One region of the Mesorhizobium sp. M0615 genome, then DNA from elsewhere that is predicted to be linked to it. Evidence: predicted binding sites of a transcription regulator. Region 1 holds the regulator's gene; each other region holds the start of a gene.
The links. The regulator PhoB, encoded in region 1, activates phosphate uptake and scavenging genes when phosphate is short. The targets are predictions, from matches to a motif close to TGTCATNNANCTGTCAT.

Region 1 (10,623 bases):
CGCAGGATCTGAGCATGGAATTCGTCAACAAGGCCTGGTGCGCGCTGACCGGCATCCCCAAGGAGGAAGTCATCGGCCGGACCGATCTCCAGCTTTTCGGCATCGACGACGCCGAAACCTACACCCATGACGACACCGAGGTCGTCGTCACCGGCCGCGGCCGCGAGATCGAGGAGCCCGTTACCCATCGCGACGGCACGGTGCGGCAATTGATGACGCGCAAGAGCCGGCTGGTGGCGCTCGATGGGTCGGTGCACCTTGTCGGCTCCAGCACCGACATCACCGACGTCAAGGCGCGCGAGCAGGCGCTGGAAGAGAGCATGCGCGAGAACGAGGTGTTCCGCAATCTCATCGACAACGTGCCGGTGTCGATCTACGCCAAGCGCTCCGACCTCAGGCAGTTCTACGTCAACAAGGGCTGGTGCGACCTCACCGGCCTCCGCAGGGAAGACGCGATCGGCAAGACGGACATCGAGATTTTCGGCGAAGACGGCGAAGCCTTCGTCAACAGCGATCTCGCCGTGCTGCGCACAGGCGATACACAGGAGATCGAGGAAACGGTGACGCTTGCCGACGGCAGCGTGCGCCACCAGTTCGCCCGCAAGGGCGCGATGATCGCGTCCGACGGTTCGCTCTATCTGATTGGGTCGACCACCGACATCACCGAACTGAAGCTGCGCGAGGCCGAACTGCGCGAGGCGCGCCAGCGCGCCGTGCTGGCCGACCGCGCCAAGTCGGAATTCCTGGCCAATATGAGCCACGAGATCCGCACGCCGATGAACGGCGTACTCGGCATGGCCGAGTTGCTGGCCAAATCCGACCTCGATCCCAAGCAGAAGACGTTCACCGATATCATCGTCAAGTCGGGTAACGCGCTCTTGACCATCATCAACGACATACTGGACTTCTCCAAGATCGATGCCGGACAGCTGGTGCTCGACCCTGCGCCCTTCAACCTGCCCGAAGCGATCGAGGATGTGGCGACGCTGATATCGACGCGCGCCAAGGAGAAGGACCTCGAGCTCATCGTGCGCGTCGAGCCGGGCCTGGAAAGCCTGTTCGTCGGCGATGTCGGTCGCGTCAGGCAGATCGTCACCAATCTGGTCGGCAACGCGGTGAAGTTTACCGACGAAGGCCACGTGCTGGTCGACGTGACCGGACAAAGGGGGCCGACGGGGACAAAGCTTACCGTTTCGGTCACCGACACCGGCATCGGCATTCCGCAGCAGAAACTGAAGCTCGTCTTCGAAAAATTCAGTCAGGCCGACACCTCGTCGACCAGACGCCACGAAGGCACAGGGCTCGGGCTCGCCATCACCTCGCGGCTGGTCGAGTTGATGGGCGGCGAGATCGGTGTCGAGAGCGCCGAAGGCAAGGGCTCGACCTTCTGGTTCACCGTGACATTGCCCAGGGCCGAGGAACAGACCGGACGGCGGATCATGCCGGTCGACGTGACCGGCTCACGGGTGCTGATCGTCGACGACAATGCCGTCAACCGATCGATCCTGAGCGAGCAGATGGCGTCATGGACCTTCGATTCCTGCGCCGCCGAAAGCGGACCCGAAGGGCTCAAGGTGCTGGTCGCCGCGGCTGCCTACGGCGTGCCGGTCGACTGCGTCGTGCTCGATTATCAGATGCCGGGGATGAGCGGCGCCGAAATGGCGCGCGTCGTGCGCAACACCGCAGGGCTGGCCGACACGCCGATCATCATGCTGACCTCGGTCGACCAGTCGCTCGCCAACACCAGCTATCGCGATCTCGGCATCGACGCCCAGCTGATCAAGCCGGCGCGTTCCTCGGTGCTTCTGGAAACGCTGGTCGCCACCATCCAGCGGCACCATCACAATATCACGGACGGCCGTGTGCTGCCGGCGGCAAGCAGCGGTTCCGGCGGCGGCAGGAACGAACCGTCGCCGGCAAAGCCGCCGCTCGCTGCATCGGAACGCGCCTTGCTGCAACCGCCGCCGGTTCGTGCCCGCGCCCGGGCCGCCGGGGATGAACGCCGGCTCGACATTCTCGTTGCCGAGGACAATGAGGTGAACCAGATGGTGTTCACCCAGATAATCGGCGAAACCGGCTACAGTTTCGAAATCGTCGGCAACGGCCGCAAGGCGCTCGACGCCTTCGGCCGGCTTAATCCGCGCATGATCCTGATGGACGTCTCGATGCCGGAGATGAACGGGCTCGAGGCCACCGCCGCAATTCGCCGGCTGGAAGAACATACGGGTATGCATATCCCGATCGTCGGCGTCACCGCGCATGCCTTGAAGGGCGACCGTGAGCGCTGCCTGGAAGCCGGCATGGACGACTATCTGCCCAAGCCGATCAGCCCCAGGGCGCTGCTCGAAAAGGTCGAGCGCTGGGTCGGCATATCAGGCGAAGCCCAACGAGACGCTGGATAGCAACCTGCGGCGCCGCCGGGATTCGGCCGCGCCGCAACAGCCAAGGATATGGTGCGATCGCACCATATCAAAGCTGGCGCCCAGTCAGGACAATGGTCGCAACGAAACCGCTCATTCAGTTACGGGCGGGAGCAAGCGACCGCCGACAAGAAACAGCGTCGAATCTACCCCAACGGACCTGTTTTTGGCGATGGCTCGGCCAAGATTCGCTCTGGTCACGGGCAACGCGCTCCCGTCCGGTTTTTCTTTCTCGGCATCGCGGCCTGCGGTGTGCCGGGACTTGATGCCAGCACGAATTGCGCAAGCGTCTGATTCCAGCGGCAACTTCCATTCCCACAAACCGGCTTAAAGGGTGCGGCCCACAAGACGTCTGTGCGACGTTACCGGGCTGACACGAAACTGTCATGCGACTGTAATAATCGAAGGCTATTGGCCTCAGCGGGCGCCGGTTTGAAGAGGGCGCCAAGAGACCATCTTCCGAACAGGAGCAGGCCACATGAAGAAATTCCTCGTTACGGCATCGGCCGTGGCGGTAGCGTTCGCCGCATCGTCCGGTGTCGCCGCTGCGCGTGACCAGATCCAGGTCGCCGGTTCGTCGACCGTGCTGCCTTACGCCAAGATCGTCGCCGAGCAGTTCGGCGAAACCTTCACCAACTTCAAGACCCCGGTGGTCGAGTCCGGCGGCAGCGGCGCCGGCATCAAGGAGTTCTGCAAGGGCGTCGGCGAAGACACGATCGACATCGCCAACTCCTCGCGCCCGATCAAGAAGGACGAGCTGAAGTCCTGCGCCGACGCCGGCGTCAAGGACGTCCAGGAAGTCCGCATCGGCTATGACGGCATCGTCTTTGCCACCGACATCAAGGGTCCGGACTGGGCGCTGGCTCCCGCCGACATCTACAAGGCGCTCGCCGCCAAGCTGGTGGTCGACGGCAAGCTGGTCGACAACCCGAACACCAAGTGGAACCAGGTCAATCCGAAGCTGCCCGACTGGGATATCGCCGCCTATATCCCGGGTGAGAAGCACGGCACCCGTGAAGTGTTCGAGACCAAGCTGCTCGACGCCGGCTGCGACAAGGCCGCTTTGAAGGCTGCCGGCATCGCCGACGACAAGGAAATCGGCAAGACCTGCATCGCCATCCGCAAAGACGGCAAGGCTGTCGACATTGACGGCGACTACACCGAGACGCTGGCCCGCATCGACTCCAACAAGACCGGCGTTGGCGTGTTCGGCCTCGCCTTCTACGAGAACAATGCCGACAAGCTGAAGGTCGCTACCGTGGAAGGCATCGTGCCTTCGACGCAGACCATCGCCGATGGCACGTACCCCGTGTCGCGGCCGTTGTTCTTCTACGTCAAGAAGGCGCATCTGGGCGTCGTTCCCGGCCTCAAGGAATATGTCGAGTTCTTCCTTGATGACCAGATGATCGGCCCGGAAAGCCCGCTCGCCCAGTACGGCCTGGTTTCCGCTCCCGACGCCGAACGTCAGGGCCAGCGCGACGCCTTCACCGCTGGAAAGACAATGTAATCAACGGACGGATCAGGGCGCGGATGAACTCCGCGCCCTGACTTCGCCGCTTGCCGCAACGGCTGCGGCGATCTGAATTTTCCCTGGGGTGGGTTATGTCGTCCTTGCTCGTACTCGCCATAGTCATCGCCATAGGCGTGGTCGCTTTTGTGGTCGGCCGCCAGCGCGCCGCGGCGCAGGATACCGGCAAGGTCAAGCCGCATTCGCGCGCGCATTATCATGGCTGGTGGGCCTTTCTGCTCGCGGTCCTGCCTGCCGTCCTTTTGCTCGCCGTCTGGGATATCGGCTCTTCCTTCTATCTCGACCGGCATATCCATGCCGCTTTGCCCGAGCGCACCGCCGACACAAAGGTGGCCAGCGAAGCGCTCGACGCCAGCCTGGTGAAGAGCCTGGCCAAGGGCCTGCGCCGGCTCGATGGCGATACCGCACTTCCCGCTACTTTCGCCGAATTGCAGCCGCTGCTCGCCGCCAAGGGCGTGGCACTGGCCAGCGACACCCAGGACTATATGATCCCGATCGCGGTCGAGGCGAACCAGGTCCAGGACCGGCTCGGCCTGTTCAGCGCCGTGCTGACCTTCGCGCTGTCGGTCGCCGGCGCCTTCTATGCGCTGAGGCAGATCGCGCCGCGCGCCAGGGCGCGCAACAATGTCGAGAAGCTGATGCTGTGGGGGCTGCTTGCGGCCTCGACCATCGCCATCCTGACCACGGTCGGCATCGTGCTGTCGATGCTGTTCCAGACCATCACCTTCTTCGAGAGCGTGTCGCCGATGAGCTTCTTCTTCGGCACGGTGTGGGATCCGCGTTTCGCCGCCGCCGGTTCCGGCGGCAGCCAGGGTCAGTTCGGCCTGATCCCGCTTCTTGCCGGCACGCTCTACATCGCCGCCGTCGCCCTTCTGGTGGCAGTGCCGGTCGGGCTGATGTCGGCGGTCTACATGTCCGAATATGCCTCGCGCGGTGTGCGCTCGGTGGTCAAGCCGGCGTTGGAACTGCTGGCCGGCATTCCGACCATCGTCTACGGCATCTTCGCCGTTGTCACGCTCGGACCGTTCTTGCGCGACCTGTCGGCGGCACTCACCGGCGGCTCGCCCTTCATCCAGGGCCAGAGCATCTTCACCGCCGGTCTGGTGATGGGCGTCATGCTGATCCCGGTCGTGTCCTCTTTGTCCGACGACATCATCACCGCGGTGCCGCGCGCAATGCGTGACGGCTCGCTCGGCCTCGGCGCCACGCGCTCCGAGACGATCAAGCGGGTGATCCTGCCGGCGGCACTGCCCGGCATCGTCGGCGCCATCCTGTTGACGGCGTCGCGCGCCATCGGCGAGACGATGATCGTCGTGCTGGCGGCGGGCGTCGCCGCCAATCTGACGGCCAATCCGTTCGAGGCGATGACGACCATCACCGTCAAGATCGTCAACCAGCTGACCGGCGATCTCGAGTTCAACTCGCCGCAGACGCTGGTCGCCTTCGCGCTCGGCCTGACGCTGTTCGCGCTGACGCTGGTGATGAACATCGTCGCCCTCTACATCGTGCGCAAGTACCGGGAGCAGTACGAATGACCGACATCCCCCTGGACACGATGGCGGGTGCCGTCGCGCGTCCGCGCCGCGACATCGGGCTGAAGGCGCGCTATGCCGCCGAACGCCGGTTCCGCATCTATGGCGTGATTGCGATCTCGGTCGGCCTGGCGTTCCTGGCCATCATGCTGATCACCATCGTCTCGAAAGGCTACACCGCCTTCTGGCAGACGACGGTGACGCTTCCGATCACCTTCGATGAGAAGGTCATCGACCCCTCGAACAAGCGTGCCACAGACCCGAATGTGCTGATCAAGGCGAACTATCCCAAGCTCGCCGAAAACGCGCTGGTGGCCAAGCTCGGCATCGATCCGGCCAACAAGCCGATGATGCTGAAGCTCAAGGGCTTCCTGTCGGAAGGCGCGCGGGTCCAGCTGCGCGACATCCTCTCCGCCGATCCCTCGGTGATCGGCACGACGCGCGATGTCGACATCCTGGCTGCCGCCAATCTCGACTCGGCCTTCAAGGGCCAGATCGACCTCGGCGTCGATGAAGCGCGCCGCAAGGTGTCCAACCAGCAGATCGACTGGATGAACAAACTCAAGGCCGACGGCGTGATGGCCGAGCATTTCAACACCGGCCTGTTCACCTATGGCGCCTCCAGCCGGCCCGAAACGTCGGGCATGGGCGTGGCGATCATCGGCTCGTTCTACATGATGGTGATCGTGCTGTTGCTGGCGCTGCCGATCGGCGTCGCCGCCTCGATCTATCTCGAGGAATTCGCCAAGAAGAACCGCTTCACCGACCTGATCGAGGTCAACATCAACAATCTGGCGGCTGTGCCGTCGATCGTCTTCGGCCTGCTCGGCCTTGCCGTGTTCATCAACTTCCTCGGCATGCCGCGCTCAGCTTCCTTCGTCGGCGGCCTGGTGCTGACGCTGATGACGCTGCCGACCATCATCATCGCCACGCGCGCCGCCCTTGCCGCGGTGCCGCCGTCGATCCGCTCGGCAGCGCTCGGGCTCGGCGCCTCCAAGATGCAGATGGTGTTCCACCACATCCTGCCGCTTGCCGCCCCAGGCATCCTTACCGGCACCATCATCGGCCTGGCGCGTGCGCTCGGCGAGACAGCACCGCTGCTCTTGATCGGCATGGTCGCTTTCGTCGCCGATTATCCGACGACGCCTTTCGATCCGGCGACCGCGCTGCCGGTGCAGATCTACATGTGGGCAAACGAGGCTGAGCGCGCTTTTGTCGAGCGCATGTCCGGCGCCATCATCATCCTGCTCGTCTTCCTCATGGCCATGAACATCACCGCGATCGTGCTTCGGCGCCGGTTCGAGCGGCGCTGGTAGAAAAAAGGCAATTTGGTATGAACATCATGACCGAACAGTCCCTTGAGAATGCAGTGGGCGACAAAATGAACGCCAAGTCGAACGAAGTCATCAAGATGCGCGGCGACAAGGTCGGCGTCTTCTACGGCGAGAAGCAGGCGTTGTTCGACGTCAATCTCGACGTCCGCCAGAACCAGGTGACGGCGCTGATCGGCCCGTCCGGCTGCGGCAAGTCGACCTTCCTGCGCTGCCTCAACCGCATGAACGACACCATCGATTCGGCGCGGGTGACCGGCAAGATCACGCTCGATGAAGACGACATCTACGACAAGAACATCGATGTCGTCGAACTGCGCGCCCGCGTCGGCATGGTGTTCCAGAAACCCAACCCGTTCCCGAAGTCGATCTACGAGAACGTCGCCTACGGCCCGCGCATCCATGGGCTGGCCAAGCGCAAGTCCGACATGGACCAGATCGTCGAGCAGAGCCTGAAGAAGGCTGCGATCTGGAACGAGGTCAAGGACCGCCTGCAGGAGCCCGGCACCGGCCTGTCCGGCGGCCAGCAGCAGCGCCTGTGCATCGCGCGCGCCATCGCCGTGTCGCCGGAGGTGATCCTGATGGACGAGCCCTGCTCGGCGCTCGATCCGATCGCCACCGCCCGTGTCGAGGAGCTGATCGACGAACTGCGCCAGAACTACACGATCGTCATCGTCACCCACTCGATGCAGCAGGCGGCGCGCGTGTCGCAGCGCACGGCGATGTTCCATCTCGGCTATCTCGTCGAGGAGGGCGCCACCGACAAGATGTTCACCAACCCCGACGACAAGCGCACCCAGGACTACATTACCGGCCGCTTCGGCTGAGCCGTCCGGCGGGTGAATTTTCAGGCACGAGGACCAAGATCATGGGTGAACATACCGTCGCCTCCTTCGATGAAGAGCTCGGGCAGATCAGCAAGCTGATCCGCGACATGGGCGATCTGGCAGGCTCGATGGTCAGCGGCTCGACCAGGGCGCTGCTCAATTCGGACAATGCGCTGGCACAGCGTGTCGTTTCCGACGACGCCATCATGGATGCGCGCCAGCGCGAACTGGACGACCGCGCCATCACGCTGATCGCCAAGCGCCAGCCGATGGCCAACGATCTGCGCGCCGTGGTCGGCTCGATCCGCATGGCCGGCGACCTCGAGCGCATCGGCGATCTCGCCAAGAACATCGCCAAACGCGTCGGCACCGTGGGCTTGAGCGTCACGCCGCGCGACCTCTCGCACTCCATCGATGCCATGGCGCAGCTGGTGCTGATCCAGGTGCAAGGCGTCGTCGAGGAATATGCCGCCACCGATGCGGCAGCTCTTGCAAAACTCAGGAATGACGACGAGCGCATCGACGTCAAATACACGTCCGTGTTTCGTGAGCTCTTGACCTACATGATGGAAGACCCTCGCAACATCACCGCCTGCACGCATCTCTTGTTCTGCGCCAAGAATCTTGAGCGCATCGGCGATCATGTCACCAACATCGCCGAAAATGCGTATTATGTGCTGACCGGCCAGCAATTGCCCGCCAATCGTCCGAAGCAGGACGAGACGGCGATGGCCACGCCGGCCTGATGAGGGTGAACTGCCTATGATCGCGCCACGCATCATGGTCGTGGAGGACGAGGAGCCGCTAGGCGTGCTCCTCCGCTACAACCTCGAATCCGAAGGCTATCACGTCGAGGTGGTGACACGCGGCGACGAGGCCGAGATCCGCCTGCAGGAAAACGTGCCCGATCTCCTGGTGCTCGACTGGATGGTGCCCGCTGTTTCCGGCATCGAGCTCTGCCGGCGGCTTAGAGTGCGGCCCGAAACCGAGCGGCTGCCGATCATCATGCTGACCGCGCGCAGTGAGGAAAGCGATCGCGTGCGCGGCCTGTCCACCGGTGCCGACGACTATCTGGTCAAGCCATTCTCGACGCCGGAGTTCATGGCGCGCGTGAAGGCGCTGCTGCGCCGGGCCAAGCCGGAAGTGCTGTCCAGCGTGCTCAAGGTCGGCGACATCGTGCTCGACCGCGAGTCGCACCGTGTCTACCGCAAGAAGAGCGAGATCAGGCTCGGACCGACCGAGTTCCGGCTGCTCGAATTCATGATGCGCCATCCCGGCCGCGTGTTCTCGCGCAGCCAGCTGCTCGACAATGTCTGGGGCGAGACGATCTACATCGACGAGCGAACCGTCGACGTCCATGTCGGGCGCTTACGCAAAGCGGTCAACAACGGCCGCATGCCGGATGTCATCCGTACCATTCGCGGCGCCGGCTACGCGATCAGGGAAGACTAGGATGCTGCGCGTCGCGCCGTTGCCGGCCATTCAGGCGACATGCTTGCCGGATTTCGCCTGAATGCCCGGCGCGAAAATCTCCTGATCGACGAAGCCGAGCGCGCGCATGGCACAGCCTTCGCGGATCAGCGGCAGCTCGTTGGGCTCGGTGTCGAAGGAGATCGACTTCGAGTGCTGGCCGCCGGCGGTCTGGGCGATCGCTTCGCGCAATGCCGGCTCGATCAGGTCGAAGGCGGCGGCGCTGACGCCAACCATGGCGACAGGCGCCGGGTCGATCAGCGCAAACAGGCTGCCGAGGCCGAAGCCGAGCGCCTCACCGGCCTTGCGATAGGCTTCGCGCTCCGGGCCATCGGTTTCGCGGGCGCGCGCGGCGAGTGCGCGCATATCAGCGTCGCCGATATCGACCGGCTCGGCATCTTCGCTCATCATTTTGGCGCTGCGCCAGATGGCGTAGTTTCCGGCATAGGCCTCGACGCAGCCGCGCCGCCCGCAGCGGCAGAGCGCGCCGCCCGGACGGTGGATCATGTGGCCGAACTCGCCGCCCGAGGAATGGGTGCCGGTGAACAGTTCGCCTTTCAGCACCAGCCCCATGCCGATGCCGTGCGACAAGAGGATCGCGATGAAATTGTCGCGGTAGCGCTCGGGCTGGCGCCATTGCAGGGCCACCGCCATCATATTGCAGTCGTTCTCCATGGTGGCAGGAATGCCGAATTCCGCTTCCAACATGTCGGCGAAGGCAATGTCGGTCAGTGGCGTGATTGGCGACCACAGCATGGCCCGCGCCTGCGAATCGGTGATGCCCTGGATGCCCATGGCAATGCGGGCGATGCTCTGGACATCGAGGTCCGGGTCCGCGAGACGCCGCCCGACGATTGCTACGCATTCGCCGATCAGCTCGTCGCGCGGCATGGTCAGCGTGTCGAGCCGGCGCTGTTCTTCCGCGACCACCTGGCCGGCATAGTCGATGACGGTGACGGAGAGGAAGTTCAGCGACAGCACCACGGTCATGACCGCCGCCGCTTCCGGGTTGAGGCCAAGGCCGACCTGCGGCCGGCCGCGTTTCAGCGAGCCGGTCTCGCCAGGCTTGCCTTCAATCAGGATGCCTTCTTGAATTAGATCAGACGAGATTGCCGATATCGTCGAATGGCTGAGGCCGGTGGTCGCCGCAATCTCGGTCCGCGACGGCTGGCCGGCCCGGCGCACGGCCGAAATCACCATCGCACGGTTGCGACGGCGCAGATCGTCGTGGCGGATCCCAACCGACATTTGTTTTCCTCCCGGCCTCCTCGCGCCTCATGATAGTGAAGGCGTTCGACGGCACCAGCCAAATATTGGCAGACGCCGGCAGCCCTGTCATTGTTTATTGCGGAGCTCGAAAAAATTCGGCAACGCCATCAGAATCCATCATAATCGATGTTGACAGTGCCTTATCATTGAACCAGTATTTTTTCGAGGCTCGAAAAAATGGAGCCTCTTTGTGCAGGCCTTCGGGCCGGTTTTGTCGCGCCGTGGGCGGCGCAGGGAGGGTTATAA
Region 2 (10,623 bases), on a different contig from region 1:
CTACAACACGCTGCGGGAGCCTTTTAGCCCCAGCCCCGAGGCCGTGCCGGTCAGCCGGCTGCCGTCGGACCGCAGCATGTACTATTACGATCTGAAGGAGTTCACCCGTTATTTCGACCCAGATCTGCGCATCGACCTGGAATTCGGCGACGTCATCGAAGTGCCGAAGATGCCGTCGATCGTCAAGGACCGGCCGATAGCGGGCGACAACGGCAACGGCGTCCTGTTCAAGCTGAACAAGTTCCGTCATTTCTACATGCCGGCCGACGATGTCGCCTTCGCCGACAAGCATCCGCTCGTCGTTTGGCGCGGCGAACTCAACAATCCGATCCGCACCTTGTTGCTGGATGCAGCCCGCAATCTGCCGTTCTGCGATGTCGGCACGCCGAGGGCGACAGCACCTGCGGAATACCGCAAGCCCTATCTCAGCATCGATCAGCAGCGCCGCTACCGCTACATCATCTCGCTCGAAGGCAATGATGTCGCGACCAATCTGAAATGGATCATGAGCTCGAACTCGCTCTGCCTGATGCCGCCGCCGACTTACGAGACCTGGTTCGCCGAGGGGCAGCTCGAGCCCGATGTCCATTATGTGCCGCTGGCGCCCGACTTCAGCGATCTGGCCGAGCGGGTGCATCATCTCGAGCAGCATCCGGCCGAGGCCCAGCGCATCGTTGCGGCGGCCAACGCCTATTGCCGCAAATTCGCCGACGAGCGGGCCGAGCAGGCGATCTGCCTGCTCGTGCTCTACAAATATTTCGTGCTCAGCGGCCAGATCGAGCCCGATCCGCAGGTCTGGCGGTTTATCGCGGGCTAGCCGCTTCCGGCGCCCTTAAGTCAGATAACGCTGCGGTCCATAACCAGATCGGCCGGGCCGAAGCGGTCCTTCGCCGTAAACTGCTGGTGCCAGTAGGGATAGAGCACCGGCGGCCGGCTGACGGCATCGAGGCGCTGGCGTTCATCAAAGGACAGCGTCAGGCTTGCCGCGGCGAGATTGTCTTTCAACTGGGCCTCGTTGCGTGCGCCAATCACCAGCGAACTGACGGCCGGCCGGCCAAGCAGCCAGGCCAGCGCCACCTGGGCCGCCGAGACGCCGCGAGTGGCGCCGATGTCGACCAGCACGTCGACGATCCGCCACAGCCGGTCCTCGTCGCGGATCGGTGGTTCCGACCAGCCGCCGATCTGGCGCGCCGTCGGACTGTCGCGGCGGTATTTTCCCGACATCAGGCCGCCGGCGAGCGGGCTCCACACCAGCACGCCAAGGCCCTGGTCGACCGAGATCGGCAAGAGCTCATACTCGGCCTCGCGTGCTTCCAGCGTGTAGTGGATCTGCTGGGTGACGAAGCGCGGCTGGTGCTGGCTGTCGCTGATGCCGAGCGCCTTCATGACCTGCCAGCCGGAATAGTTGGAGCAGCCGACATAGCGGATCTTGCCCTGGGCAACCAGCGTGTCGAGCGCGGCGATGGTTTCCTCGAGCGGCGTCGCGCCATCCCATTCGTGCAGGAAATAGATGTCGATGACATCTGTCCTGAGGCGCTTCAGGCTCTTCTCGCATTCGCGGATCAGATGATGGCGCGACAGGCCCTCGTCATTGGGGCCCTTGCCGATCCGCATGCGCGCCTTGGAGGCGATCAGCACGTCGTTCTTGCGCTTGCCGCCGAGCGCCTCGCCGATGATCTCTTCCGACAATCCGTTCGAATAGACATTGGCGGTGTCGATGAGATTGATGCCGGCATCGATGCAAGTGTCGATGATGCGCGAGGCCTCCGCGAGATCGGAATTGCCGACGGCAGCGAACGGCCCGCTGCCGCCGAAGGTCATGGTTCCCAAGGTCAGCGTCGAAACTTTCAAGCCGGAACGGCCAAGCGTGCTGTATTCCATGTCGGTCCTCGCAATTTTGGCGGGTGGGGATTTACTGGAGAAGGGCGGGCAGCCCGAACGGGTCGGCCATTTGTAGGACAATTTGAGCGGCTTGTCGCCATGCCACGGCGATGGATCAGCCATGCCTCGCCGATTTGCAGCGATGATCGGCTGGCTGGCGGGTTGCAATAAAACCGTCATTGCCGGCCTATATCAAGTCGGCTCAGGGTTTCATGTCAGCCGGCAAGCGGAGCAGTGGAAATGACCGAGTTGAAGCAGAATTCTCCGGCCAGGGATTGGCTGGAAGCCGAACTCGCCGACATGCTCGACGAGGACTATGAGCTTGAAATGTCGGAGCCGGCGCTGTCGCTGGAGATCTCCAAGATCTACAAGAACGCGCATCCGCCGTCGATCGACCGCATGCAGTATTTCCGCGACCTGATCGGCTTGCAGTCGGAACTAATCAAGCTGCAGTCCTGGGTCGCCTACCACAAGAAGAAGCTGGTGGTGGTTTTCGAAGGACGCGATTCCGCCGGCAAGGGCGGCGTCATCAAGCGCATCACCCAGCGCCTCAACCCGCGCATCTGCCGCGTCGTGGCGCTGCCGGCGCCGACCGAGCGCGAAAAATCGCAGTGGTATTTCCAGCGCTACGTGCCGCATCTGCCGGCCGGCGGCGAGATCGTGCTGTTCGACCGCTCCTGGTACAACCGCTCCGGCGTCGAGCGGGTGATGGGCTTTGCCGAACCCGATCAGGTCGAAGAGTTCTTCCGCGACGTGCCGGAGTTCGAGCGCATGTTGGTCCGCTCCGGCGTCACGCTGGTCAAATACTGGTTCTCGATCACCGACGAGGAACAGCAGATGCGCTTCATGATGCGCATCCACGACCCGATGAAGCAGTGGAAGCTGTCGCCGATGGACCTGCAGTCGCGCGTGCGCTGGGAGCAGTACACCAAGGCCAAGGAAGAGACGTTTGCCCGCACCAACATCCCCGAGGCACCGTGGTACATCGTCGAAGGCAACGACAAGAAGCGGGCGCGGCTGAACTGCATCGACCATCTCCTCAAACAGCTGCCCTATGAGGACGTGCCGCACGAAGAAATCACGCTGCCCGAGCGGGTGTTCAACCCGGAGTACGAGCGCCAGGTCCTGCCGCGCGAGCTTTACGTGCCGGAGAAGTATTGAGCGTCTTCGCAATTGAAGACACGAGAGGACGGCATTCTTTCGCGCCCCCCTCTGTCCTGCCGGACATCTCCCCCACAAGGGGGGAGATTGGCAGCTTCGCCGATGGCGCCCTTCTTGCTACGTTGATGAGTGGCGAAAGCCGGCGCGACATCCGATCTCCCCCGGCGTGGGGGAGATGTCCGGAAGGACAGAGGGGGCGCGACGGATCGCAATTTTCCCAAATGAGGCTTACACCCGCTTGATCGTCACATGCGTGGCGAGCGCTGTCGCCACCTGCTCGGTGCACTGGTAACCCAGCTTCAGCATATCCAGCCCGGCAAACAGGCTCTCGCCCCTCCCGAGCAACACCGGCGACACCGCCAGATGCAACTCGTCAATGAGCTTCTCTTGCAGATATTGCCGGATGGTGGAAACGCCGCCGCCGACGCGGACATCCTTGCCGCCGGCCGCGGCCTTTGCTTGTTCGAGCGCGGCGTGGATGCCGCCGGTAACGAAGTGGAAAATGGTGCCGCCTTCCATCACAATGGAGTCGCGCTCGTAGTGGGTCAGCACGAAGGTCGGCACATGATAGGGCGGGTTGTCGCCCCACCAGCCTTTCCAGCTCTCGTCTGGCCATTCGCCGCGGATTGGACCGAACATGTTGCGGCCGAGGATCCAGGCGCCGACATTGTCGAAGCTGCGGACGGTGAACCGGTCGTCCACATCGGTGCTGCCGCCATCCTTGCCGACCATCTCGTGGAAGGTGCGGGTGCCGGTCATCCATTTGTGCAGATCTTCGCCACCAACGCCGAGCGGATTTTGCAGGTCCTGGTCAGGACCGGCGCCGAAACCGTCGAGCGACAAGGTGAAGGCATTGACGCGGAGTTTGGACATGGAAGACTCCCTTTGATGACCAGTTGTGATTTGCAATCAGTATTCAAACTGATTGCATTTTGCAACTAGTATTTTAGAGGCAAGCCGATCTGTGGAATGCGCAGGGACCTCAAGCCGCCACGCGCTTCGGCATCACCGCAAACGGGCTGAGCCCAAGCCAGATCTGCATCTTGCCGGCGACGTCGAGATCGCCGGTCAGGCTGATCTTGTCGCGTTCCTTGTGAACTGTCGTCAGCCCCATCCAGATCGAGGTCATGGTGCACAGATCGGTCGAGACGTAGAGATCGACGTCGAAGCCCGGATCGTACCAGCAAAGATCGACCTCGCCCTGCTTTTCGACGATCAGCCACCACGATCGTTTTGACGCCGGCAGGTCATGGTACAGGAATTGTATCACGGTGCGCCCGTCCGGCAGCGGACTGGGGTTCAGATTGCGCCGCATGTCCCACATCAGCAGCGACGGATCGAGGTTTTTGAGCGACAGCCTGGCCTCGACCCATTTCTGGCCCCAAAACCCCATCGCCTCGACAACCGGGCGCAAATCCCGGCCCGCCTCGGTCAGCCGGTATTCGAACACGCCCTTCTCGGTCGCGATCTCGGTCCGCTCGACGATGCCGCCGGCCTCGAGGTCCTTGAGCCGTTGCGACAGAAGGGTTGGCGACATTTTCGGCACGCCGCGGCGCAAATCGTTGAAGCGGGTCGACCCCGCCACCAGTTCGCGCAGCAGCACCATGGTCCAGCGTGTGCAGAGCAGCTCGGCGGCCATGGAGAGCGGGCAGAATTGCTTGTAACCGGCTTGTGTCATGTGGTGAGCTCCAAAAGATGTTGCCGGACCTTATTCAGAAAACCTGAGTTCAGCCAGTACAGAAGCTGTACTGGCACCCCCGGTACAGTTCTGTGACTGGAGCGGTCCGGCGCCGCCATGCGAGGCAGCGGTCACGTCACCGGGCAGTCCGGTGCCGATCCATGAGGAGTTGGACAATGACCGCTTACGTGATCGCAGACATCAAGGTGAAGGACGACAAATGGGTGCCGGCCTATGCCGCTTCGGTGCATGACCTCGTCCACAAGCATGGCGGCAAGTATCTCGCCCGCAGCGGCAATGTGAAGACGCTGGAGGGCAAGCCGCTCGACACCAGCCTGATCGCCATCATGGCGTTTCCGTCGGCAAAGGCAGCCGAAGCCTTCACCAACGATCCGCAATACGCTCCGTTTGTGGCGGAGCGTCAGAAGGGCAGCGACAGCCGCTTCCAACTGATCGACGATACCGATCTCGCCGGAACGATTCCTTATTTGCCAAAGGCGTGAGGAAAAGCCGGAACCCGGAGCATCCAGGTTCCGGCTAACCCTTCAGCAGTTGCGCCACTTCCGGCGCGAAGTAAGTCAGGATGCCGTCACAGCCGGCGCGCTTGAAGGCGAGCAGCGATTCCAGCATCGCCTTTTCGCCGTCGATCCAGCCATTGGCGGCCGCCGCCTTGATCATCGAATATTCGCCTGACACCTGGTAGGCGAAGGTCGGCATCTGGAACTCGTCCTTCAGCCGGCGGATGATGTCGAGATAGGGCAGGCCGGGCTTGACCATCAGCATGTCGGCGCCCTCGGCGATATCCTGCTCGGCCTCGCGCACCGCTTCGTCGGAATTGGCGTGGTCGAGATAATAGGTCTTCTTGTCACCCTTGAGCAGGCCGGCGGTGCCCACCGCCTCGCGATAGGGGCCATAGAAGGCGGAGGCGAATTTCGTCGCATAGGACATGATCGCCACATCCGAAAAACCGTTGGCGTCGAGTGCGTCGCGAATGGCGCCGATGCGGCCGTCCATCATGTCGGACGGCGCGATGATGTCGGCGCCGGCCGCCGCCTGGATGACGGCCGCGGCGGTCACCTGTTCCACCGTCTCGTCATTGACGATGATGCCGTCGCGCAAGATGCCGTCATGGCCGTGCGAGGTGAACGGGTCGAGCGCCGCATCGGTGATGATGCCGATCTCCGGCACCGCGTCCTTGATGGCGCGGGTGGCGCGGTTGATGATGTTTTCCGGGTCGAGGATGTGCGATCCCGTCTGGTCGCGCAGGCTGAGTTCAACATTGGGGAAGGTGGCGATCGCCGGAATGCCGAGCTTAGCGGCCCGCTCGGCCTCCTTGACGGCGAGGTCCAGCGACAGGCGGAAGACGCCGGGCATGGCGGCGATCGGCTCGCGCGTGTTCTTGCCGTCGATGACGAAGATCGGCCAGATCAGATCGTTCACCGTAAGCCGGTTTTCCTGCACTAGGCGGCGCAACCAGTCGGCCTTGCGCATGCGCCGCAAGCGGCGGCTGCCGGTGATCTCGTCGACGCTGCGCGCACCGGCGGGCTTTGCCGGCGCGAATTTGTTGCTCGTCGCGGGGGTGAATTTGTTCATCGCAAAAACTCCGGGTCGAGGCGGCTTTTACCACGAGGCCTTGCCGCTGACCAATGCGACACGATTGTGCCAGCCGATGACGCGGTGCTTACGGCTTTGGCGGCCACGCCAGTTCTGGGCCGGTTTTGAACAACGACACATTGTTGGTGAAGGTGCTCTCCGGGGCGAGCCGGATCAGGCGCCCGTCCGGATGGCCGATGTCGGCGACATTGTCGATGAACCAGCGGTTCCAGGTCGCCTCCGGGCCGAGATATTTGTGCAGCAGCCGTTTGAAGCGGTTCGGCGCCATCGCTTCTATGGTGGCGACGCCGCGCAGGCCGAGATGCAGCAGGATGCCGGCCTCATTGTCGAAATGGACGATCTCCACGGCGCAGCGCGGGTCGCGTTCGAGGTGTTTGACAGCACTTGCGCCGGTCGAGCCGAGCAGCCAGATCGCAGCGTCCTCCCAGATGAACCACATCGGCGCGTTGCGCGGCGCGCCGTCAGCGGTCACGGTCGCCAGATTGGCCATCAGCGGGCGGCTGAGAACATCATCCGGGTCGAACTTTTTCGGCATCTCCCAGCCATGGCTCGGCGCTGCGGTTTCAAGCGTCATGCGTTTGTCCCTGCATCAGAAGAAAGGCTGTTTTGCCCGGCAATTTTGCGCGCATTTCTGTCGGGGGCAAAGCACGGTCGCGTTCCCTTGCGAAAATCCAAACCGCGCCCGCCGGTTGACGCACCCATGCGCCACCTTTAGCACTTCAGTCCCGCAGGCGCGGGGAGGGATTCTCTGACGATGGATTTTGGCGGCGGCGACGAGATCCGCTTCGAACGGTTGGGCAAGGCAGGCGTCGTCACGCTGACGCGGCCGCAGGCGCTCAATGCGCTGACACATCGCATGATCAAGGCGCTGGACAAGGCGCTCGACGCTTTTGAGCGCGATACCGGCGTCGATGTCGTCATCGTCAAGGCCGAGGGCAGGGCGTTTTGCGCCGGCGGCGACATCATGCACGTCTACGAGGCCCGCGCCGGAAAGCCGCCGGTCGAGTTCTTCGCCGACGAATACCGGCTCAACGCCCGCATCAACAGTTACAAAAAGCCCTATGTCGCGCTGATCGACGGGATCGTTATGGGCGGCGGCGTCGGCATCTCTTTCCACGGTTCGCAGCGTGTGCTGACCGAGAACGCCCAGTTCGCCATGCCCGAAGTCGGCATCGGTTTCTTCCCCGATGTCGGCGGCAGCCATCTTCTGCCCGACCTTGGCGGCAGCTTCGGCATGTATCTGGCGCTGACCGGCAACCGCATTCGCTATGGCGATGCGCTGTGGTCTGGCCTGGCCACCCACACCATCAAGGCCGCCGACCAGGCTGCCTTTCTCGATCGGCTCTGCGCCAATGGCGATCCGGAATCGGTGCTGCGCGGCTTTTTCGTGCCGGCCAGGCGCGAGACCGGCCAGCCGGTGCTGGAAGCCATTGCCCGGCATTTTTCCCAACCCTCGCTCGCCGAAATCCTCGAGAGCCTGGAGCGGGCGGCAGGCGCCGACGAGTTTGCCGCCAAGACGCTGGCCACCATCCGCACCCGCTCGCCGACCAGCCTTAATGTCGCGTGGCGCCAGATCAGCGCCGGGCTGACGCTGTCGATGGAAGCCTGCATGAAGATGGAGTTCCGCATCCTCAACCGCATGCTGGCCGGGCACGACTTCTATGAAGGCATCCGCGCCGTCCTCGTCGACAAGGGTTCGACGCCGCAGTGGCGGCCGGCAAGCCTGGCCGAGGTCGACGCTGCTTCGGTGGACGCCTATTTCGCGCCGCTCGAACGGGAGCTCGAACTGTGAGCGAGGTCACGTCGCGGCGCATCGTGCTGCAGCCCTCGGGTGTCGAGATCATCTTCGCCTGGTTCCAGCGCGTCATAGCGGGCTATTGCCTGCTGTTCGGCATCCTGTACTGGATCCGGCTGATCGGCTTTTATCCCGGCCCGCTGTGGCGCTTCGACCTGATGCCGGTGCACTGGCAGGTCGTGGCGGTGATGCTGGCCGTGTTCTTCCCCTTCGCCGCCGCCGGCCTCTGGATGCTGGCGTCGTGGGGCCCGGTGATCTGGTTCATCTGTGCTGTCACCGAGACCATCATGTATGCCGGCTTCCCCGATCTGTACGGCCACCGGCCGCTCATCGTCTTCTCGCATGCCGCGGTCGCGCTGCTCTACATCGCCTTCCGCGTTGTCATCTGGATGCGCAAGCGCCCCGCTCGCGCCTGAAACGCCGCCCCGCAGCCATTGGGTAAATCTTTAGGTTAATTATCCTTGCTCGGGTGACCGTTCGTTAAGCGTCTTGCGAAACCTATTACCGGTAAGCTCTTGTTAGCCCTAGCGTTTAAGTCGAATTTTATGAGTATTCGATAGTGTCGCAATCAAGGTGAAAAACAAAAAATCACCAGGCGACAAACGAGAGGCAAAGACAATGATCAATTCGCGTCCGGCGGCGAAGACCGCCAACGTATCCGACGATCGCCGCGAGGCTATCCGTTCGCTTTACATGGAATCGCTGCAGCTGGTGGAGCGTCTGCATCGCCGTCTGCTTGACGTGATCAAGGACGAGTTCGACCGCAATGGCCGTTCCGACATCAATGCCATCCAGGCGCTGCTTCTGTTCAACATCGGCAACTCCGAGCTGACCGCCGGCGAGCTGCGCTCGCGTGGCTACTATCTCGGCTCGAACGTCTCCTACAATCTGAAGAAGCTGGTCGATCTCGGCTTCATCAACCACCAGCGCTCGCGCATCGACCGCCGTTCGGTCCGCGTCTCGCTGACGCCGAAGGGCAATGAAGTGGCCGAAGTCGTCGCCGGTCTCTATGAGCGCCATGTCGGCTCGATCGAACAGGTCGGCGGCATCAACAGCGAAGAGTTCAAGCAGATGAACCGCGCGCTGCAGCGCCTGGATCGCTTCTGGAACGACACCATCGCCTACCGGATGTAATCAGCGGGCCATTGAATAGCAGCTGCGCCGGAAGAAGCGCGGCCGGAGGAAAGTCTCAGCCAACAGGCCGGTGCCGAAAAGCACCGGCCTTTTCTTTTCGAGCCGCCGGCGCTTCCAAATTCGTCGTAAGCCACGTTGCCGCCATATTCGCGGTGGAAGCGGGGATGCGGGTGATGCGGCGGCGAAAGCTGTTCGCGCGCCTGTAATGTCGCATCGCGGTCCGCTTTTGACGGCCAGGTGACGCAGGTCATGGTTGGCTAATTGTTAACAGTGCCAACTTTAGAGTGCGGGCGATATCGCCCAACATCGAGCACGTAGCCGAACGCTGCAACAGCCAAACGCTACAAGCCAAACACGACAAGAATGTCTGGAACGTCCATGAGAACCAGCCGCCGCTTTTTTCTTTCCGGAGCTTCCGCGCTCGCCGTGGCCATGGTTGCCAATGCCGCCAGCGCGCAGGATGTCATCGATGATATCCTGAAATCGTCGAACCGCGGCAATTGGGACGACCAGTTCGATGCCCGCGCCTCGGAAGGCGGCAAGGTCGCCTCGACGCTGCCGATCTTCAGCCTGCAGACGGTCGCCTTCACCGAACAGGCTGTGGCGCAGTATCAGAACATCGTCGCCCAGGGCGGCTGGGGCGAGGTGCCGGCGACAAAGAAGCTGCAGCTTGGCGTCGACGATCCGGACGTGGTGCCGCTGCGCAAGCGGCTGATGGTTTCGGGCGACCTGGCGCAGAGCGCCGGCATTTCGACGTCGTTCGATTCCTATGTCGACGCCGCGGTCAAGCGCTTCCAGGCGCGCCATGGCCTGCCGGCCGACGGCGCCATGGGCAAATACACCTATGCCGCGATGAACGTTTCGGCGCAGATCCGCCTCGGTCAGCTGCAGACCAATCTGGAGCGCCTGCGCGAAAAGGCCGGCACGCTGGGCAGCCGTTATGTGCTGGTCGATATCCCGGCGGCACAGATCGAGGCGGTCGAGAACGATCGCGTCGTGCTGCGCCACACCGCAATCGTCGGCAAGATCGACCGCCAGACCCCGGTGGTCAATTCCAAGATCAACGAGATCATCGTCAATCCCTACTGGAACGCGCCGGTCTCGATCGTGCGCAAGGACATCATTCCGCTGATGCGGAAGAACCCCGACTATCTCAAGGACAGCCATATCCGCCTGTTTGCGCCGGATGGCAGCGAAGTCGATCCGATGACTGTCGATTGGTCGACGGATGATGCCGCAAAATACCGCTTCCGCCAGGATCCGGGTTCCGGCAACGCCATGGCCTCGGTGAAGATCAACTTCCCCAGCCCCGACGGCGTCTACATGCACGATACGCCGCAGCAAAGCCTGTTCGGCAAGA
Region 3 (10,623 bases), on a different contig from region 1:
CGCTCAAGCCCTCCGACCACAGTTTCCTGAGAAGTTCGACCCGCTCGTCAGTCCAGTTCATGAGACCGCGCTCCTGCTAAGTGTGCGGCAGCCGGAATCCGTTCCCGACCCGGCAATCTTTGCCGGGGCAGACACCACATATATTAGGTGATTAGGTCCGCCGCACGAAATCTAGTTATTTCCCGACTACAATTACCTCATGTGTTGACTCGGTGACAAGAGTCCCAGGTGCAACACGAATCGGTTTTTTAGGTTTTCCCCAACTTGCCCGGTCGCTTATGAGCCGGCGTCTCGTCGGGAGCTGGCCACGCGCCTCTGCACGACGTTTTCGTTGACTTCATGGCCGAAAAACACGATAAGCCGCAAAGGCCGCCGCTTTGGCGGCTTTTTTGATTTTTCCGGTACCGGAGACGCATATAATGAGCGGTTCGGCGCTTTACGAGACCTTTGCCCGCGCCCCTTTGGCCTTCGATCATGGCGAAGGCACCTGGCTGGTTACCGACAAGGGCGAGCGATATCTCGATTTCGCTGGCGGCATCGCGGTCAATTCGTTGGGCCACAGCCATCCGCATCTGGTCTCGGCCCTGACCGAACAGGCGGCCAAGCTCTGGCACGTCTCCAATCTCTACGAGATCCCGGGGCAGACCCGGCTCGGCGAGCGGCTGGCTGACGCCACCTTCGCCGACAAGGTGTTCTTCACCAATTCCGGCGCCGAGGCGCTCGAATGCGCGATCAAGACGGCGCGGCGCTACCAGTTCGTCAAGGGCCATCCCGAGCGCTTCCGGGTCGTCACCTTCGAAGGCGCCTTCCACGGCCGCACGCTGGCGACCATCGCCGCCGGCGGCCAGTACAAATATCTCGAAGGTTTTGGGCCCAAGGTCGAAGGCTTCGACCAGGTCGGCTTCGACGACATCGACGCCGCCGAGAAGGCGATCACACCAGAGACCGCCGCGATCCTGATCGAACCGGTGCAAGGCGAGGGCGGCATCCGCCCGGTGCCGACGCAATCCTTGAAACGGCTGCGGCAGCTCTGCGACCAGCACGGCCTGCTGCTGATCTTCGATGAGGTCCAGTGCGGTATCGGTCGCACCGGAAAGCTGTTCGCGCATGAATGGACCGGCGTGACGCCCGACATCATGGCGATTGCCAAGGGCATTGGCGGCGGCTTCCCGATGGGCGCGTGCCTCGCCACCGACGACGCTGTCGTCGGCATGACGGCAGGCGTGCATGGCACCACTTTCGGCGGCAATCCGCTGGCCATGGCGGTCGGCAACGCTGTGCTCGACGTCGTGCTGGAAGACGGCTTCCTCGAAGACGTCCAGCGCAAGGCATTGCTGATGAAGCAGGGCCTGGCGGCGGTCGCCGACGAATTTCCTGATGTCATCGAAGGCATCAGGGGCAGCGGCCTGATGCTTGGCCTGAAATGCGCCATGCCCAACACCAAGGTCAACATGGCGCTGCGCGACCAGCATCTGCTGGCGGTGCCGGCCGGCGACAACGTCATTCGTCTGCTGCCGCCGCTGACCGTCACCGACGCCGAGATCGGCGAAGCGCTCGATCGCATCCGCGCCGGCGCCAAGGGCCTGACCGACGCCATCGCCGCGGCCGCCGCGAAGTAATCCCGAGAACCATTCCCGATGAGCCTTCGCCATTTCACCGATCTTTCCGCCGTTTCCGAAGGCGATCTGCGCCTGATGCTGGACGATGCGGTGGTGCGCAAGGCGCGCCTCAAGGCCGGCGAACGGACCAAACCGCTCGAAGGCAAGGTGCTGGCCATGATCTTCGACAAGCCGTCGACGCGCACGCGCGTGTCCTTCGACGTCGGCATGCGACAGCTCGGCGGCGAGACCATCATGCTGACCGGCACCGAAATGCAGCTCGGCCGTTCCGAGACCATTGCCGACACCGCCAAGGTGCTGTCGCGCTATGTCGACGCCATCATGATCCGCACCACGTCGCATGAGCGGCTGCTCGAGCTGACCGAGAATGCCACGATTCCGGTCATCAACGGGCTGACCGACGACACCCATCCCTGTCAGCTGATGGCCGACATCATGACCTTCGAGGAGCATCGCGGTCCGGTTGCCGGCAAGACCATCGCCTGGACCGGCGACGGCAACAACGTGCTGCATTCGCTGCTCGAAGCTTCGGCGCGGTTCCGCTTCAACCTGAACGTCGCAGTGCCGGAAGGCAGCGAGCCGGCGCAAAAGCATATCGACTGGTCGAAGAGCAATGGCGGCAAGCTGCACTTCACCCGCTCGCCCGAGGAAGCCGTCGACCAAGCCGACTGCATCGTCACCGACTGCTGGGTGTCGATGGGCCAGGAACACCGCGCCCGCGGCCATAATGTCTTCTCGCCCTATCAGGTCAATGCGGCGCTGATGGCCAGGGCCAAGCCCGACGCCCTGTTCATGCACTGCCTGCCGGCGCATCGCGGCGAGGAAGTCACCGACGAGGTCATCGACGGTCCGCATTCGGTTGTCTTCGACGAAGCCGAGAACCGGCTCCACGCCCAGAAGGCGGTTTTGGCCTGGTGTCTGGGCGCTTGATCTCCAGGCGCTTGATCTCCAAGCGCTTGATCCGGGGCGGCGCGATGCCTATTTGCGCCCCATCACGCAAATCAAGCGCGTTTGGACGCATGCACCCCTCCGGGCCGCATGGCCGCGCCCTGGAGCTTTGTCATGTTGGAAACGCATCAAGTGACTGAACATCACCCCAAACTCGGCGAGTTCGGCTATGCCGGCGACGATCATGTCGTACCCTTCGAGGTCGGCCCGCTCGACGTGCGCGGCCGCACCGTGCAACTCGGGCCGATGCTCGACGCCATCCTCAACCGTCACGACTATCCCGAGCCGGTCGCCCGCCTGCTGGCGGAAGCCTGTGTGCTGACGGTGCTGCTCGGCACCTCGCTCAAATTCGAAGGCAAGTTCATCCTGCAGACCCGCACCGACGGCCCGGTCGACATGCTGGTCGCGGATTTCTCCACGCCTTCGGCATTGCGCGCCTATGCGCGTTTCGACGCCGACCGGCTGGAGGCCCTGGTGGCCGCAGGCCAGACCTCGCAGCAGACGCTGCTGGGCAGCGGCGTTTTGGCGCTGACCATCGACCAGGGCGCGCACACGCAGCGCTATCAGGGCATCGTCCAGCTCGACGGCGAGACGCTGGAGGACGCCGCGCGCACCTATTTCCGCCAGTCGGAGCAGATCCCGACCGACCTCAGGCTGTCGGTGGCCAAGCTTCTGACGCCAGGTCCCGGCGGCGCTCGTGAGCAGTGGCGCGCCGGCGGCATCCTGGCGCAGTTCCTGCCGCAGTCACCCGAGCGCATGCGCGTGCCCGACATTTCGGGCGGCGACGGCGATCCGCGTGACGTGACGCAGGAGCCGGCCGACAATTCGTGGCGCGAGCTGGTGGCGCTGCTCGGCACCATCGAGCCGACCGAGCTGATCGACCCGACCATCGGCGCCGAGCGGCTGCTCTACAGGCTGTTCCACGAACATGGCGTGCGCGTCTTCGGCGGCGTGCCGGTCGCCGACCAATGTTCCTGCTCAAGGGACAAGATACGCGGCATCCTCGAGGGGTTTTCCGCGCAGGAGATCAAGGACAGCACCGAAGATGGCGGCATCCACGTCGCCTGCGAGTTCTGCTCGAAGCAGTACGACTTCGACCCGGCGGAGTTTGCAACTCAGTAGCATCTCTTCCTTCTCCCCGTTCACGGGGAGAAGGTGCCCGAAGGGCGGATGAGGGCAGCGCGAACTTTGGTGAATGGCCGCGCATAGCCTAGGTCATGTGCGTGGAAGATAACCTCATGACTCTGGCGCTGCCCCTCATTGCCCTGCCGGGCATTTCTCCCCGTATAGTGACGGGGAGAAAACCCCTAATTTACCGTCCGTCGGGTCCCCGGCAGATCCAGCGAAAACGCGGGAATAGCGACGTCGAACGTCTCGCCCTTTTTGTTGCGCATGGTGTAGTGGCCGACCATGAAGCCGGAGGGCGTCGAGAGCGGGCAGCCTGACGTGTATTGATAGCTGTCGCCGGGATTGAGCTCAGGCTGGTCGCCGACCACGCCGGCGCCGCGCACTTCCTCGACCCGGCCGCTGCCGTCGGTGATGTGCCAGTAACGCGCCATAAGCTGCACGAAATCGTCCGACTGGTTGTCGATCGTCACCTGGTAGCCCCAGACATAACGGTTCTCCGCCGGGTCCGAGCGGTCCTCCAGGTAGAACGGTCTGACCTGCACTTCGATGTTGCGCGTGACGGCGCGGTACATGGGCTGCTCCGGTTGCGCAGCAGGGAACATTTGTCGCGCCATGCGGTTTGATACGCGCAGAGCGGCATGTCCTGCCAGCCTCAAAGCGCAGTGCCGACAAACAATGTCATTTAAGTGACACATGACAATGTTGGTGTGCGCAAACCTTGCCGGCGACTCAAGGCCCATCTGTCGACTGACAAAGCAGCCGCGAGCGGCCTTTCCGGAGTGACCAGATCTCGATGGAACCAGCTCTCACAGCCGCCTTCGCTTCCTCCGCTTTGCTTCTTTCCAATCTCGCCAGCATCCTGCTTGCTTCGTCGAAACTGCAAGCGCGTCGCCTTATCCCTCCGCCGTCCGGCGAGCAGCCACCGGTCTCGATCGTCGTGCCGTCGCGCGGCGTGGAGCCGTTCACACAAGAGACGCTGCAGCGAGCCTTCTCGCTCGACTGGCCGCGCTACGAACTGATCTTCTGCGTCGCTCACGCCGACGATCCCGTCGTCAAACTGATAAACAGGGCGATCGTCCTGTTTCCCAACGTGCCGGCCCGGCTGCTGATCGGCGACGACCGCGTCAGCAGCAACCCGAAGCTCAACAACTGCGTCAAGGGCTGGGAAGCGGCGCGCTATCATTGGGTTATTCTGGCGGATTCCAACGTGCTGATGCCAAGGGATTACGTCCAGCACCTGATGGCGGCCTGGCGGACCAATACCGGGCTTATCTGCTCGACGCCGATCGGCTCGCGGCCGGATGGCTTCTGGGCCGAGGTCGAATGCGCGTTCCTCAACACGCTGCAGGCGCGCTGGCAATATGCCGGCGAGGCGCTTGGCCTCGGCTTTGCCCAGGGCAAGAGCATGCTGTGGAACAAGCCGATGCTCGATACCAATGGCGGTATCCGCGCGCTGGCCGCCGAGATCGCCGAGGATGCTGCTGCAACCAAGCTGGTCAACGGACTGGGCCTGCACGTCAATCTCGTTGCCTCGCCTTTCGAGCAACCACTGGGGCAGCGCCGACTTGCCGACATCTGGTCGCGCCAGGCGCGCTGGGCGCGGTTGCGCCGCGTCACCTTCCCGCTGTTTTTCGCACCCGAGATCCTGACCGGCGTCGCCGTGCCGTTGGCGTTGGCGCTGGTGGCGGCCGCAAGTGCCGGCATCAGCCTGCCGGCCACGGTGTTGGCCGTGCTGACGGCGGCCTACATTCCCGAATGCGCGCTGGCCGCGGCCAAGGGCTGGCACCTGTCGCTGCGCATGGTCCCGGCGATGATGGTGCGCGACATGATGCTTCCCGCCATCTGGGCGCGCGGCTGGCTGAGCGGCGCCGTCGACTGGCGCGGCAACATCATGACCATCGGCACCAAGACGGCCGAACTGGAAGAGGTTTCGTCGGGAGCGTGACGCCTCGCGGCCTATCCGGCTGCCTTCAGCGCCTGCGCAACGTCCTCCAGCAGATCGTCCGTGTCCTCAAGGCCGACCGACAGCCTGAGCGTTCCCGGCCCGATGCCGAGCTCGGCGCGCGCTTCATCGCTGAGGTTCTTGTGCGTGGTGGTCGCCGGATGGGTGATCAGGCTCTTGGCGTCGCCGAGATTGTTGGAGATCAGCACGATGTCGAGCGCGTTCTGCAAGGCGAAGGCCGCCTGCTTGCCGCCCTTCACGTCGAGGCAGATCAGCGTCGATCCGCCCGTCATCTGCTTCTTGACGATGTCGGCCTGCGGGTGGTCGGCGCGGCCGGGATAGATGACGCGGGCGATTTCCGGCCGTCCTGCCAGGAAATCCGCGATCTTGGCCGCGCTTTCAGTCTGCTGGCGCACCCGAACCGGCAGCGTCTCCAGGCCCTTGAGCAGCGTCCAGGCGTTGAACGGCGACAGGCTCGGGCCGGTGTGGCGGAAATAGTCGTGCAAATTCTCGTCGATCCATTTCTTGTCCGACAGGATGATGCCGCCGAGACAGCGTCCCTGGCCGTCAATGTGCTTGGTCGCGGAGTAGACGACGATATGGGCGCCGAGCTGCAAGGGCTTCTGCTGCAAGGGCGTGGCAAAGACATTGTCGACGATCAGCCTGGCGCCGATCGAGGTGGCGAGCGCCGCCACCGCTGCGATGTCGACCACTTCCAGCGTCGGATTGGTCGGGCTTTCCAGGAAGAACAGTTTCGTGTTCGGCCGCACCGCCTTTTCCCAGTTGACGATGTCGGTGCCGTCGACCAGCGTTGCCTCGATGCCGTATTTCGGCGCCAGCGTCTCGACCACCCAGCGGCAGGAGCCGAACAGCGCGCGCGCCGCAACGATATGGTCGCCGGCCTTGGCGCTGCACAGCAGCGCTGCCGTCACCGCCGCCATGCCCGACGCCGTGGCGCGGGCATCTTCGGCACCCTCCAGCGCGCACATGCGCTTTTCGAACATGTCGACCGTAGGGTTGGCGTAGCGCGAATAGATGAAGCCCGGCTCCTCGCCTTTGAAACGGGCTTCCGCGGCCTGCGCCGTTTCATAGACATAGCCTTGAGTGAGATACATCGCTTCCGACGTCTCGCCGAACTGGGAACGCAGTGTTCCCCCGTGCACGAGTGCGGTCTGAGGCTTCCAGTTACGCTTCTTGGTGCTCATCGCTTTTGTTCCAGACACAAAAAAACCGGCCGCGAAAGTCGCAACCGGTCCATATGGCCTGGCGGCCCGACGGTCCTTTAGCGACTTGTTTAACGTGGCTGCAAGCCGACCGGCCAAATCACCACGGGATAACGACCCTTTAGACCTCACCTGCGCTTGCGTCAATTGCCGGCTTCATTAAGAGGTTTGTACCAGGCAGGTTCCGCAATAATATCCAGCGGTTTTGCGGCAAGAACCTGCCACAAAGAGACCGACCTTGGAGCGGAGCCAGCCTTTTGCGGCAGACAGGCATTCTTCCCGATCAGGACATTTCCGCGCTGTTTCAGTCCGGCGCGCTGAAGTCGCCGCGCGCGCTCGATGTCGACCAGGTGCAGCCGGCGAGCCTCGATCTCAGGCTCGGCGACAAGGCTTTTCGCGTGCGCGCCTCCTTCCTGCCGGGTCCCGATCATCTGGTGGCCGACAAGCTTCACCGGCTGAAATTGCACGAATTCAGTCTCGCCGAGGGCGCGGTGCTGGAAACCGGCTGCGTCTACATCGTGCCGCTGCTCGAAAGCCTGGCGCTGCCCGCAAACGTGTCGGCCTCGGCCAACCCGAAAAGCTCGACCGGCCGGCTCGACATCTTCACCCGGGTGATGACCGATCGCGGCCATGAGTTCGACAAGATCGCCCCCGGCTATCACGGGCCGCTTTATCTCGAAGTCAGTCCACGCACCTTCCCGATCGTCGTACGCGCCGGATCGAGGCTGTCGCAGATCCGCTTTCGCACTGGCAACGCGCTGTTGTCGGAGGCAGAACTGAACGAATTGCACCGCGCCGAGATGCTGGTGGCGACCGAGCCGCCCAACATTTCCGGCGGCGGCATTGCGCTGTCGATCGATCTTGACGGCGACCAGAACGGCCTGGTCGGCTATCGCGGCAAGCATCACACCGGCTTGGTCGATGTCGACAAGCGCGCCGCCCAGGATGCCGTCGATTTCTGGGAGCCGCTCTACAAGAGCGGCGCCGGCGAACTGGTGCTCGACCCGGACGAGTTCTACATCCTGGTCAGCCGCGAAGCCGTGCACGTGCCGCCGCTCTACGCCGCCGAGATGACGCCCTTCGATCCGCTGGTTGGCGAATTCCGTGTTCACTATGCCGGCTTCTTCGATCCGGGCTTCGGCCATTCGGCCTCAGGCGGCACCGGCAGCCGGGCGGTGCTCGAAGTGCGCAGCCACGAAGTGCCGTTCATCCTCGACCACGGCCAGATCGTCGGCCGGCTGGTCTACGAACACATGCTGAAGCGGCCGCAGGCGCTTTACGGCACCGATCTCGGCTCGAATTACCAGGCGCAAGGCCTCAAGCTCTCCAAGCATTTCCGCCCCGCCGGCTGAGCCTTCGATCACCGTCAGGCAAAATACTTGCCTGCGCTGCCTCACCATGCTTGGCTGCCTTTCGGTGGCCGGCAAGAGAACGGCGCGCAAGGGGAACCAAAATGCAGATTTCAAGATGGATCATATCGGCAGCGGGCGCTGCCATGCTGGTGATATCGGCCGGCTCGCTGGCTGAGGCGCAGGAGAAATTGAAGATCGGCACCGAGGGCGCCTATCCGCCCTTCAACACCATCACCGCGGACGGCAAGATCGAGGGCTTCGACATCGACATTGCCAATGCGCTATGTGCGCAGATGAAGGTCGAGTGCGAGATCGTCACCCAGGACTGGGACGGCATCATCCCGGCGCTGCAGGCGAAAAAGTTCGACGCCATCATCGCCTCGATGAGCATCACCGAGGAGCGCAAGAAACAGGTCGCCTTCACCAACAAATACTACACGACGCCGCTGGCGCTGGTGGCGCCCAAGGACAGCGACCTCACTTCCACCGAACCGGCAGCCCTTGCCGGCAAGACGGTGGGCGCGCAGGCCTCGACCACCCAGGCCGACTATGCGCAGGACGCCTATGGCAAGGCCGGCGCCGAGGCGAAACTCTACCCCACCCAGGAAGAGGCGATCACCGACTTGCAGAACGGCCGTCTCGACGCCGTCATCTCCGACAAATTCGTGCTGATGGACTGGCTGAAGAAGGCGAGCGACGGCTGCTGCAAGCTTGTCGGTGACGTCAAGGGCACCGAGACGCAAGCCGGCATCGCTGTCCGCCTGGAGGACACGGCACTTCGCGACAAGCTCAACGCGGCGATAGACGCCATTGTCGCCGACGGCACTTACAAGAAGATCCAGGCCAAGTATTTCGATTTCGATATTTATTGAGGTTGGAACTGCCAAATCTCCCCCCTTGAGGGGGAGATGGCCGGCAGGCCAGAGGGGGTCGCTGCGCGTAGAATGCCAGCGCCTCTCAGCCGCGGAAGACTTTAGCGCTCCACGCGCAACGACCCCCTCTGTCGCCTTCGGCGACATCTCCCCCTCAAGGAGGGAGATTACGCTCTCAAAGCGCCTTCACCGCCACCTTAACCGGCTGCTCAATCTCCAGCGGGTTGCGCAGCGGCAGGCCGAAATCCGCGGCCTCGATCTCGAAAACGTCGCCGGCCTGAGTCTTGATGCCGTCGGCAAAGGACAGCGTCGCCGTGCCGAACATGTGCACATGCACGTCGCCCGGCTGGCGGAAGGCCGAATATTTGAAGTGATGATGTTCGAGATTGGCGATTGTGTGCGACATGTTCGCTTCGCCCGACAGGAACGGCTTTTCCCACAGCAAATTGCTGTCGCGATAGATTCGCGATGAGCCCCTGACGTCGGCCGGCAGGTCGCCGATCAGGATTTCCGGCCCGAACGAGGCGTTGCGCAGTTTGGAATGTGCCAGGAACAGATAGTTCACCCGCTCGGTAACATGATCGGAAAACTCGTTCGACAGCGTGAAGCCGACGCGGAACGGCGCGCCGTCGTCGCCGATGACATAGATGCCGGCGATTTCCGGCTCCTCGCCGGCGTCCTGCGCAAAGGCCGGCGACATCAGTGCGGCGCCCGGCGCCACCGCCATGGTGCCGTTGCCCTTGTAGAACCATTCCGGCTGCACGCCGGTCTGGCCCTTGGCCGGCTTGCCGCCTTCGAGCCCCATGCGGAACATCTTCATGGAATCGGTAAGCTGCTCCTCGCCGCCATCGCTGAGCTTCTTGTGCATGGAATCGCGTGTCGCCGCCGAGCCGAGATGGGTCAGGCCGGTGCCGGTCAGATGCAGATGCGCAGGATCGGGATGATTGATCGGCGACTCCAGCCGGCCCTTCTTGTAGATGGCGTCGAGGTCTATCGCTTCACCGAACCCCTTGCGTTCGATCAGCGCGGCGAGGCCCGTTCCGGTGCGCGCGGCTTCCAGGGCCAGCGAATAGACGCTGCGGGCGCCGTTGATGATCCTGGTCTTGCCGCCGCCATTGCGGGCGACGACGCGGATGGTCTCGGCGTCGTCGAGGATCTGGGAGATTAGCATGATGAAATCCTCTCTCATGTGCTTGGCCTTGGATGCCTCTTGGCAAACCTTGACCTGCGCGGCTCGGACCTAGCGGCGCCACGGGTTGAACTCTTCGTCCGGATTGCGCTCGCGAGCTTGATCCCTCGGGGGACTTCTTATGCCGACAATTTGCCGGCTGCGCCGCGATCGTATGCCTCCTGCTTGCCTCGCCTGAAGCTTGTCAGGCCTTGTTCTTGTTGTAGACGTCGAAGATCACGGCGCCGAGCAGCACCAGGCCTTTGACCACCTGCTGCCAGTCGACATTGACGCCCATGATCGACATGCCGTTGTTCATCACGCCCATGATGAAGCCGCCGACGACCGCCCCGATAACCTGGCCGACGCCG

Region 2: the regulator PhoB is predicted to act here: its motif matches at 2,045-2,061, upstream of ppk2 (polyphosphate kinase 2).
Region 3: the regulator PhoB is predicted to act here: its motif matches at 4,372-4,388, upstream of NKI46_RS13035 (ceramide glucosyltransferase).

What each region holds. Positions count from the first base shown of each region.
Region 1 covers NZ_JAMYQI010000010.1:319,721-330,343, forward strand. Annotated here, with positions in the region: gene NKI46_RS20085 (PAS domain-containing hybrid sensor histidine kinase/response regulator) at 1-2,402, shown strand, start outside; gene NKI46_RS20090 (substrate-binding domain-containing protein) at 2,899-3,927, shown strand; gene pstC (phosphate ABC transporter permease subunit PstC) at 4,023-5,483, shown strand; gene pstA (phosphate ABC transporter permease PstA) at 5,480-6,796, shown strand; gene pstB (phosphate ABC transporter ATP-binding protein PstB) at 6,814-7,638, shown strand; gene phoU (phosphate signaling complex protein PhoU) at 7,680-8,384, shown strand; gene phoB (phosphate regulon transcriptional regulator PhoB) at 8,401-9,090, shown strand; gene NKI46_RS20120 (ROK family protein) at 9,121-10,356, opposite strand; gene xylF (D-xylose ABC transporter substrate-binding protein) at 10,623-10,623, shown strand, end outside.
Region 2 covers NZ_JAMYQI010000011.1:87,598-98,220, forward strand. Annotated here, with positions in the region: gene NKI46_RS20510 (glycosyl transferase family 90) at 1-817, shown strand, start outside; gene NKI46_RS20515 (aldo/keto reductase) at 838-1,881, opposite strand; gene ppk2 (polyphosphate kinase 2) at 2,122-3,042, shown strand; gene NKI46_RS20525 (dihydrofolate reductase family protein) at 3,271-3,915, opposite strand; gene NKI46_RS20530 (winged helix-turn-helix transcriptional regulator) at 4,025-4,720, opposite strand; gene NKI46_RS20535 (DUF1330 domain-containing protein) at 4,897-5,223, shown strand; gene hemB (porphobilinogen synthase) at 5,258-6,313, opposite strand; gene NKI46_RS20545 (pyridoxamine 5'-phosphate oxidase family protein) at 6,402-6,908, opposite strand; gene NKI46_RS20550 (enoyl-CoA hydratase/isomerase family protein) at 7,089-8,126, shown strand; gene NKI46_RS20555 (DUF6163 family protein) at 8,123-8,545, shown strand; gene ldtR (transcriptional regulator LdtR) at 8,748-9,263, shown strand; gene NKI46_RS20565 (L,D-transpeptidase family protein) at 9,642-10,623, shown strand, end outside.
Region 3 covers NZ_JAMYQI010000006.1:321,479-332,101, forward strand. Annotated here, with positions in the region: gene NKI46_RS13010 (GcrA family cell cycle regulator) at 1-61, opposite strand, end outside; gene NKI46_RS13015 (aspartate aminotransferase family protein) at 420-1,619, shown strand; gene argF (ornithine carbamoyltransferase) at 1,638-2,549, shown strand; gene NKI46_RS13025 (Hsp33 family molecular chaperone) at 2,658-3,689, shown strand; gene apaG (Co2+/Mg2+ efflux facilitator ApaG/CorD) at 3,875-4,267, opposite strand; gene NKI46_RS13035 (ceramide glucosyltransferase) at 4,489-5,640, shown strand; gene NKI46_RS13040 (O-succinylhomoserine sulfhydrylase) at 5,652-6,842, opposite strand; SAM riboswitch at 6,900-6,977, opposite strand; gene NKI46_RS13045 (2'-deoxycytidine 5'-triphosphate deaminase) at 7,118-8,212, shown strand; gene NKI46_RS13050 (ABC transporter substrate-binding protein) at 8,314-9,084, shown strand; gene araD1 (AraD1 family protein) at 9,260-10,255, opposite strand; gene mmsB (multiple monosaccharide ABC transporter permease) at 10,458-10,623, opposite strand, start outside.